Linked DNA regions of Xanthobacter dioxanivorans. The protein of the gene in region 3 interacts with the protein of the main gene of each other region in a pairwise test. Links are inferred from orthologs where the notes say so. Each region holds a gene or a part of one and is shown on either strand. Other genes may lie near its edges. The genes, in order: EZH22_RS16395, sfsA and EZH22_RS08485.

Region 1 (3,127 bases), 1.7 Mb from region 3 along the record:
ATCATCAACCGCCTGCAGCGCTGGGCCGAAGAACGCGGGGGTCGGAACGCATGAGCGCCCTCGACCACGTCGCCGCCAGCGAGGGCATGCCCTCGGCGCTCGCCCAGTCGCGCGCTTATACCGGCCATGGCGGCCGGCCGGTGCGCACCGAGCCGCGCTGGGTGCGCATCACGCTCACGGCGATCGCGCTCGCCTTCCTGTTCCTGTTCATCGGCCTGCCGCTGGTCACCGTCTTCTACGAAGCGTTCCGGCGCGGCTGGGCGGCCTATGTGGCGGCGCTGGTGGAGCCGGACGCGCTCGCCTCCATCCGCCTCACCCTGATCGTGGCGGCCATCTCGGTGACGGCGAACCTGCTGTTCGGGCTGGTGGCGGCCTGGTCCATCGCCAAGTTCGAGTTTCCCGGCAAGAGCCTGCTCATCACCCTCATCGACCTGCCCTTCTCCGTCTCCCCGGTGGTGGCCGGCCTCGTCTACGTGCTGCTGTTCGGCGCGCAGGGCCTGTTCGCGGCCGAGCTGGCGGCATGGGACATCAAGATCATCTTCGCCCTGCCGGGCATCGTGCTCGCCACCATCTTCGTCACCTTCCCCTTCGTGGCGCGCGAGCTGATCCCGCTGATGCAGGAGCAGGGGACGTCCGAGGAAGAAGCGGCCATCTCGCTGGGCGCCTCCGGCCTCTCCACCTTCTTCCGTGTGACGCTGCCCAACGTGAAATGGGCGCTGCTCTACGGCGTGCTGCTCTGCAACGCCCGCGCCATGGGCGAGTTCGGCGCCGTTTCGGTGGTCTCGGGCCATGTGCGGGGCCTCACCAACACCATGCCGCTGCACATCGAGATCCTCTACAACGAATATCAGTTCGTCGCGTCCTTCGCGGTGGCGTCGCTGCTGGCGCTGCTGGCGCTGGTGACGCTCATCGCCAAGACCATCCTGGAACACCGCCTCGCCGAGGGAGACAGATGACCATCGACGTCGTCGGCGTCACCAAGCGCTTCAAGACTTTCGCAGCGCTCGACAATGTGAGCCTCACCATCCGCTCGGGCGAGCTCGTCGCCCTGCTCGGCCCCTCGGGGTCGGGCAAGACCACGCTGCTGCGCATCATCGCCGGCCTCGAATGGCCCGACACGGGAGAGGTGCGCTTCGACGGGGAGGACGCGCTGTCGCGCTCCGTGCGCGAGCGCAACGTGGGCTTCGTGTTCCAGCACTATGCCCTGTTCCGGCACATGAACGTGTTCGAGAACGTGGCCTTCGGCCTGCGCGTGCGGCGCGGCGCGGACAAGCTGCCCGAGGCCGCCATCCGCGAGAAGGTGAACGAGCTGCTCTCTCTGGTGCAGATCGACTGGCTGGCCGAGCGCTATCCCTCCCAGCTCTCCGGCGGCCAGCGCCAGCGCGTGGCGCTCGCCCGCGCGCTCGCCATCTCGCCCCGCGTGCTGCTGCTGGACGAGCCATTCGGGGCGCTGGACGCCAAGGTCCGCAAGGAGCTGCGCCGCTGGCTGCGCCACCTGCACGAGGAGCTGCCGGTCACCTCCGTGCTCGTCACCCACGACCAGGAAGAAGCGCTGGAGCTGGCCGACCGCGTGGTGGTCATGGGTCACGGCCGGATCGAGCAGGTGGGCTCGCCCGCCGAGGTCTACGACAATCCGGCCACGGCCTTCGTGCACGACTTCATCGGCGAGACCATCGCTTTGCCCGGCGAGGTGCGCGGCGGCGCGCTCTATCTCGGCACGCGGGCGCTGGGTCTCGATTCGCAGGGCGTCGCGGACGGGCCGGCGCGCATCCTCGCCCGCCCCCACGACGTGGACCTCGCCGACCCGGCCGCCACCCCCTTCGCCGGAAAGGTGCTGGCGGTGCGCACCTTCGGGCCGACCCGGCGGGCCGACGTGGCGCTCTCCGGCTCGAGCGGCCCGGTCATCGTCGAAGCCGCGGTTCCCCACGGCCAGACGCTGGAGCCGGGCACCGAGGTGGGCCTGATGCCGCGTCGCTACAAGGTATTTCCTCAGGCTTCGCATTAGGGCGAGGCGGCGAAAGCCCCGCTGCGACAGGGATGTGTCCCGGTGGGGGGGACGACCGGCGGCCGGCGCCGCGCCGGTTTCGCACGGCCTGACGATTTTTCGCCACGGGGCCGTGGTGAATGAATCATGCGGCATGCCGCATCGGCGGCCGGAAGGGAGAAGGCCCGTGCCCGCGTTTGTTCTCGTCGCATTGGGTGCCCTCGGCGCCGTCGCCCTCGCGCGGGTGATCACGGCGGAGACACGTCGGATCAACGAGGCCCTCGACCGCCACCGCGCGGCCGACACCGGCGAGCTGGAAACCATCCCGCTGGAGCGGGACCCGGTCACCGGCGACTATCGGCCACGAAAGAACTGACCTTCAAACGCACGGCATCCCGGCACAACCGCTTTCGCCGGATCCGGGAGGCCCACCGCTCAGTCGTGCGAGGGGCCGCAGGCGGGAGCCGGGCGACCGGAGGCCGTGGCCCCGCCACGGCCGGAGGCGCCGGCGGCGGCACGGCGCGCCGCCTGGCTTTTCTGGCGCTCGCTCTGGAGCGCATAGAGGCCCGCGCCCACCACCAGGGCCATGCCGATGGCGGTCCAGCCATCCGGCAGGTCGCCGAAGACAAAATACCCCGACACCAGCGCACCCAGCACCAGGAGGTAGCGCATGGGCGAGACCGAGGCGACGGGCGCGCTGCGGAAGGCGAAGACAAGCGCAAGCGTACCGACCGCGAACACGATCCCCGCAACGGCGAGATACGCCAGCACCCGTGGTGAAGGCATGATCCAGGTTTCGGAAAGGGCGAAGACGGCGCTGGTGGCGCACAGCACCAACGTGCCGGAAAACCCGACCACCGCGCCGGGAATCTGCATGCCGATGCCGCGCGTGGAGACATCGCGCACCGCACCGAAGAAGGCGGCGAGCAGCGGCAGGATGGCGACGATGTGGAAGGTCGAAGGCTCCGGCCGGGTGACGATGACCGCGCCGAGAAAACCGATGATGATCGCGCACCAGCTGCGCCAACCCACCTTTTCGCCCAGCATGGGAACGGCGAGCGCCGTCGTGATGAGGGGCGTGGCCATGTAGATGGTGGTCGAGGAAGCGATGGGCATCACCGCGAGCGCCGCCACATAGACGAA
Region 2 (3,007 bases), 3.9 Mb from region 3 along the record:
CCGGGGCGGGGAAAGCCCATCAGCTCGTCGCCTTGTGGGTCATGATGACGAAGCCGCCTTCGCTGCGCGTGCCGGGATGGGCCGGCAGGTCGGTGACGAAGAGCGTTGCGCCGGGCACCACCAGCGCCGCCACCTGCTTGTTGATGGAAGGGCCCACCGTGATGCGGGCGAGGGCTTCCTGCGCCATCCCGGCGGGCTGCTGGCCGCCTTCGTAGGAGATGGCGCTCCAGCGCGGGGCGGTGCCGTCCTTGGTCACCAGCACGTAGACCACGTTGCCGAGGGGCTCTTCGGGGGCGGTGATGACCACCGGCCCCTGCACCACTGTCTGCGCCCCGCGCAGCACGGTGATGCTGCGGTCGGCGCCGCTCACCACCATGGAGACGGGCTCCGGCGTCGCGGCGGCGTCTTGTGGCGCGCCCTGGCCGGTGGCGGAGACGGCAAGCTCCTCGTCCAGCCCCTCGCTCATGACGATGCCGGGGTGGATCACGTCCTCGGGGGCGCTGTGGGCATCGGCGATGATCACCGGCGTGCCCACATGGGTGATGCCGAACAGGAGCTTGGAGAAGGCGAGCGGCAAGTGCACGCAGCCGTGGGAGGAGGGATAGCCGGGCAGCCCGCCCGCATGCAGCGCCACCCCCGACCAGGTGAGGCGCTCCGTGTAGGGCATGGAGGCGTCGTTATAAAGCGAGGAGTGGTGGTCCACGTCCTTGCCGAGGATGGTGAAGACGCCGGTGGGGGTGTCGTGCCCCTCCTTGCCGGTGGAGACGGTGGCGACGCCGATGCGCACGCCGTTGCGGTAGACGAAGCACAATTGGTCGGTGAGGTTCACCACGACGGCGACGAAGCCGTCCGGCGCCCGCTCGGGATACCAGACCCATTGGCCGGGCTTCAGCGCCTTGATGGCCTCCACGTCCGGGTCCTCCTCGGCGCGGGCCGGCAGGAATGCGTCGGCGACGAGCGCGCCCGCGAGCGTCGCGGCCAGCCTGAAGGTGCCGCGCCGGGTGAGGTGGAGGGTGAAGGGCATGCCGGATCCCCAACGTGCGAATCGATGAATGTTCTATGTGTGGCGCGGCCCGGCGGGCCTGTCCATGCGCGCATGCGAGGAGATGCGCGCGCTGACGGAGGGGGAGGTGCGGCGGCCGATCTGTCTCACCTCGTCCTCACCCCGTCATGGGAACGAGGCCCGCCACCTCGATGCCCTCGGGATCGATGCGGCAGACGAGGCCGATGGCCTCGATGCCGGCGGCGCGCGCCCGGTCGAAGGCGCGGCCATAGGCGGGGTCGAGGTCGCGGGCGAGGCCGATGGTGCGGGCCGAGCCGATCTGGCTCAGATAGACCATGACCGAGCGGTTGCCCTTTTCCGCTTCGGCCGCCAGCTCCTCGAGGTGCTTGGCACCGCGCGCGGTGACGCAGTCCGGAAACTCGGCGCGGCCCGGCGCGCGCATGAGGTGCACGTTCTTCACCTCCACGAGGCAGAGGGGTTTTGCCTCGTCCTCCAGCTGGATGTCGATGCGGCTCGATTTGCCGTACTTCACCTCGCGCCGCATGCGGGCATAGCCGGAAAGCGCCGGCACGTGGCCGGCCGCGATGGCCTCGGCCACCAGCAGATTGGGGTGCATGGTGTTCACCCCCACCAATTCCGGCCCTGCCCCGAAGTCGGCTTCCACCAGCTCCCAGCTCAGGGCCAGCTTGCGGGCGGGATTGGGCGAGCGGGAGAGCCACACCCGGCTGCCGGGGGCGCCAAGCCCCAGCATGGCGCCGGAATTGGCCACGTGCGCGGTGGTTTCCGTGCCGTCCGCCAGTACCACGTCGGCGAGGAAGCGCTTGTAGCGCCTGAGCAGACGGCCGGGAATGAGAGGGGTGGCGAAGCGCATCAGCCGGCGGCCGGCCCGTCGCTTTTGCCGTGCAGGCAGATGAGGGTCTGCGTGGCGGTGGCGCAATGGGTGCGCGCGCCGTCCGCATCGGCATAGACGTCCACGCGCACGATGGTGAGGGTGCGCCCGGCGCGCGTCACCTCGCCTACCGCCACCAGCCGCTCGCCCTTGCCGGGGGACATGATGTTGATCTTGTATTCCACGGTCAGCACCGTGGAGCCGGGCGGGAACAGGGTGAAGGCGGCATAGCCGCCCGCCGTGTCGGCGATGGCGCCGATGGAGCCGCCATGGAAGAAGCCATGCTGCTGGGTAACGCCCTCCGCATAGGGCAGCACCACCTCGACCCGCCCCGGCACCACCGCGCCCAGGACGGCGCCGAGGGTGGCCATGAAGGGCTGGCGCGCGAAGCTCTCGCGCACCTTGGTCTCGAAGGCGGGATCCCGGGGGGTGAAGGCTTCGGAAACGGAGCCTTGGGGCGTGGTGTTCTGGGGGGTGAGGTCGGGCTGTGTCATCTCGGCGGGGGGATCGGGACGGGGGAGGCGACCATAGCCGATCGCGGGCGGTTCGCATCCATTGCCTTTGGGGGCATGGCGGGGAGGAGGAGCGCGGCTGCCTTGACTCAGCCCCAGGCTTCCGGAATCTATAGGAACAAATAGAGAACGAAAGAGGCGGTCGTGCCGTCATGTTCCACGGAAGCATCCCGCTCCGCGGCCGATGTCGCGCGTCTGCGCCGGACGATCGCGGCCATCGAGCGGGGCGAGGCATCACCCGACCCGTCCGGGACTTTCCCCGCGTCGGAAGGCGGGGCGCCTGCGCGCCTGTTGCTGGGGGTGCCGCAGGTGGATGGCGTCCTTGGCGGCGGCCTCCTGTGGGGCGGCCTCCACGAGGCGTCGGCGGCGGCGGAGCATGCGGGCGTGCTCGGCGCCTTCGCTTTGGGGCTCGCCGCCCGCGCGGTGGCACAGCGCCGCCGGCCGCTGCTGGTGGTGCAGCAGGATCTGGTGCCGTGGGAGGCCGGCACCTTCTACGCGCCGGGGCTTGCCGCCTTCGGCCTGTCCCCCGGTGCGCTCATCGTGGTGCGCGTGCGCCGGCCGCAGGACGTCCTGTTCGTGATGGAGGAGGGTTTGAAATGCGCC
Region 3 (3,019 bases):
GAGGTCTTCCCGCGCAGGTCGATGGAGACGATGTCCTCGGACTTGTCGTCGTCCAGCCGAGCTGTGACGAGGGCGAGAATCTCCGCAGCGTCGGGATACGCCTCGGAGACCGTGGCGGGTGCCGAAATGTCAGCGGCCGCCAGAAGAGCCGTTGTGGACAGGGGTCCAGATCCTCTTGATGAAGGCGACGGTCCAAACCGTCGCACCCCCATAGAATGCAGGTAAATCAACGAATTTTCAAGAAGTTTGGCGCAGCCCCCGCCCCAGGCCCCCGGACGCCACCCCTCGCGCGGCGCGGATTCCCGTTGAAGACATGGGGGATTTCAGCCCGTGCAGGAACACCCAGGCCGGCGGATCGAGGTCCGCGAGCACCTTGGCGTCGCTCTCGTCGATGCGGTAGGGCGCCAGCGCCCGCGCCGCCACCGAGGCCGTCGCGGCGAGGCTGTTGCCCATGCGGTCCACCACCGCGATGGGCATGAGGTCGGCGATGGCGCGCCAGCGCTGCCAGCGGTCGAAACGGGCGAGGTTGTCCGCGCCCATGATCCACACGAAGCGCACCGTGGGCAGGCGGCGGACGAGATAGGCCATTGTGTCGTAGCTGTAGCGCACGCCGAGCGTGGCCTCGAAGCCGGTGACGTCGATGCGCGGATGGCGTGCCACCGCCCGCGCCACCGCCACGCGCTCCTCCAGGGGCGGCAAGGCCCGGTTGTCCTTCAGCGGATTGCCCGGCGTCACCAGCCACCACACCCGGTCGAGACCGAGCCGGCGCATGGCGAGAAGGCTCGCGGCGCGATGGGCGCCGTGGGCCGGGTTGAAGCTGCCGCCGAACAGGCCGACACGCAGGCCCGGAGTCACCCACGGCAGGTGGCGGGCCGCGCGCGGGCTGACCCCGCCGGCCCGCGCCGGGTCCGCGACCGTCCCATCCCGCGCGGCGGCAGAACTCACGGGCGCGTCTGCCCGGAACCGTGGATGCGGTACTTGAAGGAGGTGAGCTGCTCCGCCCCCACCGGGCCGCGCGCGTGCATGCGGCCGGTGGCGATGCCGATCTCCGCGCCGAAGCCGAACTCGCCGCCGTCGGCGAACTGGGTGGAGGCATTGTGCAGCACGATGGCGGAATCCACCTCCGCCAGGAAGCGCTGCGCCGCCGCATCGTCCTGGGTGACGATGGAATCGGTATGGTGGGAGCCGTGCGCCTCGATATGGGCGATGGCGTCGGCGAGCCCGTCCACCACCTTGGCGGCGATGATGGCGTCGAGATACTCGGTGTCCCAGTCGGCATCGCTGGCCGGCCTCACCCGCGCGTCCACCGCCTGCACGGCGGCATCGCCCCGCACCTCGCAGCCGGCGGCGATGAGCATCTCCACGAGGGGCTCCAGGTAGGTGCCGGCGACGGCCCGGTCCACCAGCAGCGTCTCCGCCGCCCCACACACGCCAGTGCGGCGCATCTTGGCGTTCAGCACCACGGACTTGGCCATGTCGAGGTCGGCGGCCTTGTCCACATAGACGTGGTTGATGCCGTCGAGATGGGCGAAGACCGGCACCCGCGCGTCGCTCTGCACCCGGGCGACGAGGCTCTTGCCGCCGCGCGGCACGATCACGTCCACATTTCCGTCGAGGCCCGCCAGCATGTGGCCCACGGCGGCGCGGTCGGCCACGGCGACGAACTGCACCGCATCCTGCGGCAGGCCCGCCGCCGCCAGCCCGGTGACGAAGGCCCGGTGGATGGCGCCGGATGTGGCGAGGCCATCGGAGCCGCCGCGCAGGATCACCGCATTGCCGGCGCGCAGGCAGAGCGCGGCGGCGTCCGCCGTCACGTTGGGCCGGCTTTCATAGATGACGCCGATGACGCCCAGCGGCGTGCGCACGCGCTCGATGACCATGCCGTTGGGCCGGGTCCAGCGCTCGGTCACCTTGCCCACGGGATCGGGCAGGGCGGCCACCGCCTCGACCCCCTCGGCCATGGCCTCGATGCGGGCGGGCGTGAGGGTGAGGCGATCGAGGAAGGAGCCGGTCATGCCGTCCACCTTCGCCTTGGCCACGTCGCCCGCATTGGCGGCGAGGATCTCGGCGGCGGCGGCGCGGATGGCGGCGGCGGCGGCAAGAAGCGCCTGCGTCTTCACCTCGGGCTCCGCCAGGGCAAGCGTGCGCGCGGCGGCGCGGGCGCGCCGGCCCATGTCCAACATGTAGGCATCAAGCGCCGCCCCGGCGCCGGCCGGCGGCACGGACCGGTCCGCGGCGGCGGAAACATCGGTTCGGGCGGCGGAGGCGGTGGCCATGGGGGGTCTCGCTGGCAGAAAGGACGGATCCGCCCGGAAACCCAGGCGGGAGGCTTTCCCTAGCACGATGCAAGGGGATTGCGACAGATCCGTGCCGCCGGCCTCATGCACCGTCACCTCTCGGACTTGTCAGGACAAGCCGGCGCAAAGGGTGGCAAGGATAGGCCATCGCCGTCTTCGGGAACCGACCGCCCATGCGCACCGCGCTTCTTCTGGGTCTTCTGGGCCTTCTCGTCCTGCCGGGCCCGGTTGCCGCCGGCGATGCCGACATTCCGCAGGCGCGGGCGCGGGCGGCGACCGGCGGCGGCACCATCGCCGAGGCAACCCTCGCCGGCCCCGCCGACCGCACCGGGCACGTGGTTCCCGGGGCGCCGGCGGAGGCATCGCGGCTCGTGGTGCGCATGCACGACGGGCGGGTGCTGGACTTCAGCCTGCCCGGCGGCGAGATGTTCGAGGACCTCGCGCCGCGCATCGCCGACCTCGACGGCGACGGGGTGGCCGACCTCGCCATCCCCAGCTTCGACCGCAGGCGCCTGCGTTTCCTGTCGTTCAGGGGCGGGGTGCACGAGATCTCTTCCCCGCCCCTGCCCACGGCGGCGGTGACCGATTTCGGCCTGTTCACGATGAACGGAAAGCCCGCCGTGGAAGTGGGCCTCGCCGACGGCGCGCACGCGCGGCTGGCGCCCTGAGAGGGCGAGCGGGCGCTCAGGCGGGGCGCCCGGTTCAAGGATCCGGAGCAGGTG

The links.
Region 1: the proteins of EZH22_RS08485 (region 3) and EZH22_RS16395 interact in binary tests that used the Escherichia coli proteins (3 or more experiments, as listed by UniProt). The link is inferred for Xanthobacter dioxanivorans from one-to-one orthologs.
Region 2: the proteins of EZH22_RS08485 (region 3) and sfsA interact in binary tests that used the Escherichia coli proteins (3 or more experiments, as listed by UniProt). The link is inferred for Xanthobacter dioxanivorans from one-to-one orthologs.

The regions. Positions count from the first base shown.
Region 1 is NZ_CP063362.1:3,522,463-3,525,589, reverse strand. Bases 3-2,978 are described here. They hold EZH22_RS16395 (sulfate/molybdate ABC transporter ATP-binding protein), read left to right. Parts: upstream 3-952; coding sequence 953-2,005; downstream 2,006-2,978. Other genes in these bases: EZH22_RS16385 (DMT family transporter), read right to left, coding at 2,420-2,978; EZH22_RS16390 (hypothetical protein), read left to right, coding at 2,172-2,360; cysW (sulfate ABC transporter permease subunit CysW), read left to right, coding at 87-956; cysT (sulfate ABC transporter permease subunit CysT), read left to right, coding at 3-54. Also shown: more of cysT, read left to right, coding at 1-2; more of EZH22_RS16385, read right to left, coding at 2,979-3,127. UniProt on the Escherichia coli protein: Part of the ABC transporter complex CysAWTP involved in sulfate/thiosulfate import. Responsible for energy coupling to the transport system.
Region 2 is NZ_CP063362.1:5,733,048-5,736,054, reverse strand. Bases 18-2,873 are described here. They hold sfsA (DNA/RNA nuclease SfsA), read right to left. Parts: upstream 1,875-2,873; coding sequence 1,161-1,874; downstream 18-1,160. Other genes in these bases: EZH22_RS26705 (ImuA family protein), read left to right, coding at 2,549-2,873; EZH22_RS26710 (PaaI family thioesterase), read right to left, coding at 1,874-2,386; EZH22_RS26720 (L,D-transpeptidase), read right to left, coding at 20-1,024. In the rest of the region: more of EZH22_RS26705, read left to right, coding at 2,874-3,007. UniProt on the Escherichia coli protein: Binds to DNA non-specifically. Could be a regulatory factor involved in maltose metabolism.
Region 3 is NZ_CP063362.1:1,792,054-1,795,072, reverse strand. What follows is about bases 63-2,930. They hold EZH22_RS08485 (glutamate-5-semialdehyde dehydrogenase), read right to left. Parts: upstream 2,184-2,930; coding sequence 942-2,183; downstream 63-941. Other genes in these bases: EZH22_RS08480 (hypothetical protein), read left to right, coding at 2,471-2,930; EZH22_RS08490 (nicotinate-nucleotide adenylyltransferase), read right to left, coding at 238-945; rsfS (ribosome silencing factor), read right to left, coding at 63-161. Also shown: more of rsfS, read right to left, coding at 1-62; more of EZH22_RS08480, read left to right, coding at 2,931-2,965. UniProt on the Escherichia coli protein: Catalyzes the NADPH-dependent reduction of L-glutamate 5-phosphate into L-glutamate 5-semialdehyde and phosphate. The product spontaneously undergoes cyclization to form 1-pyrroline-5-carboxylate.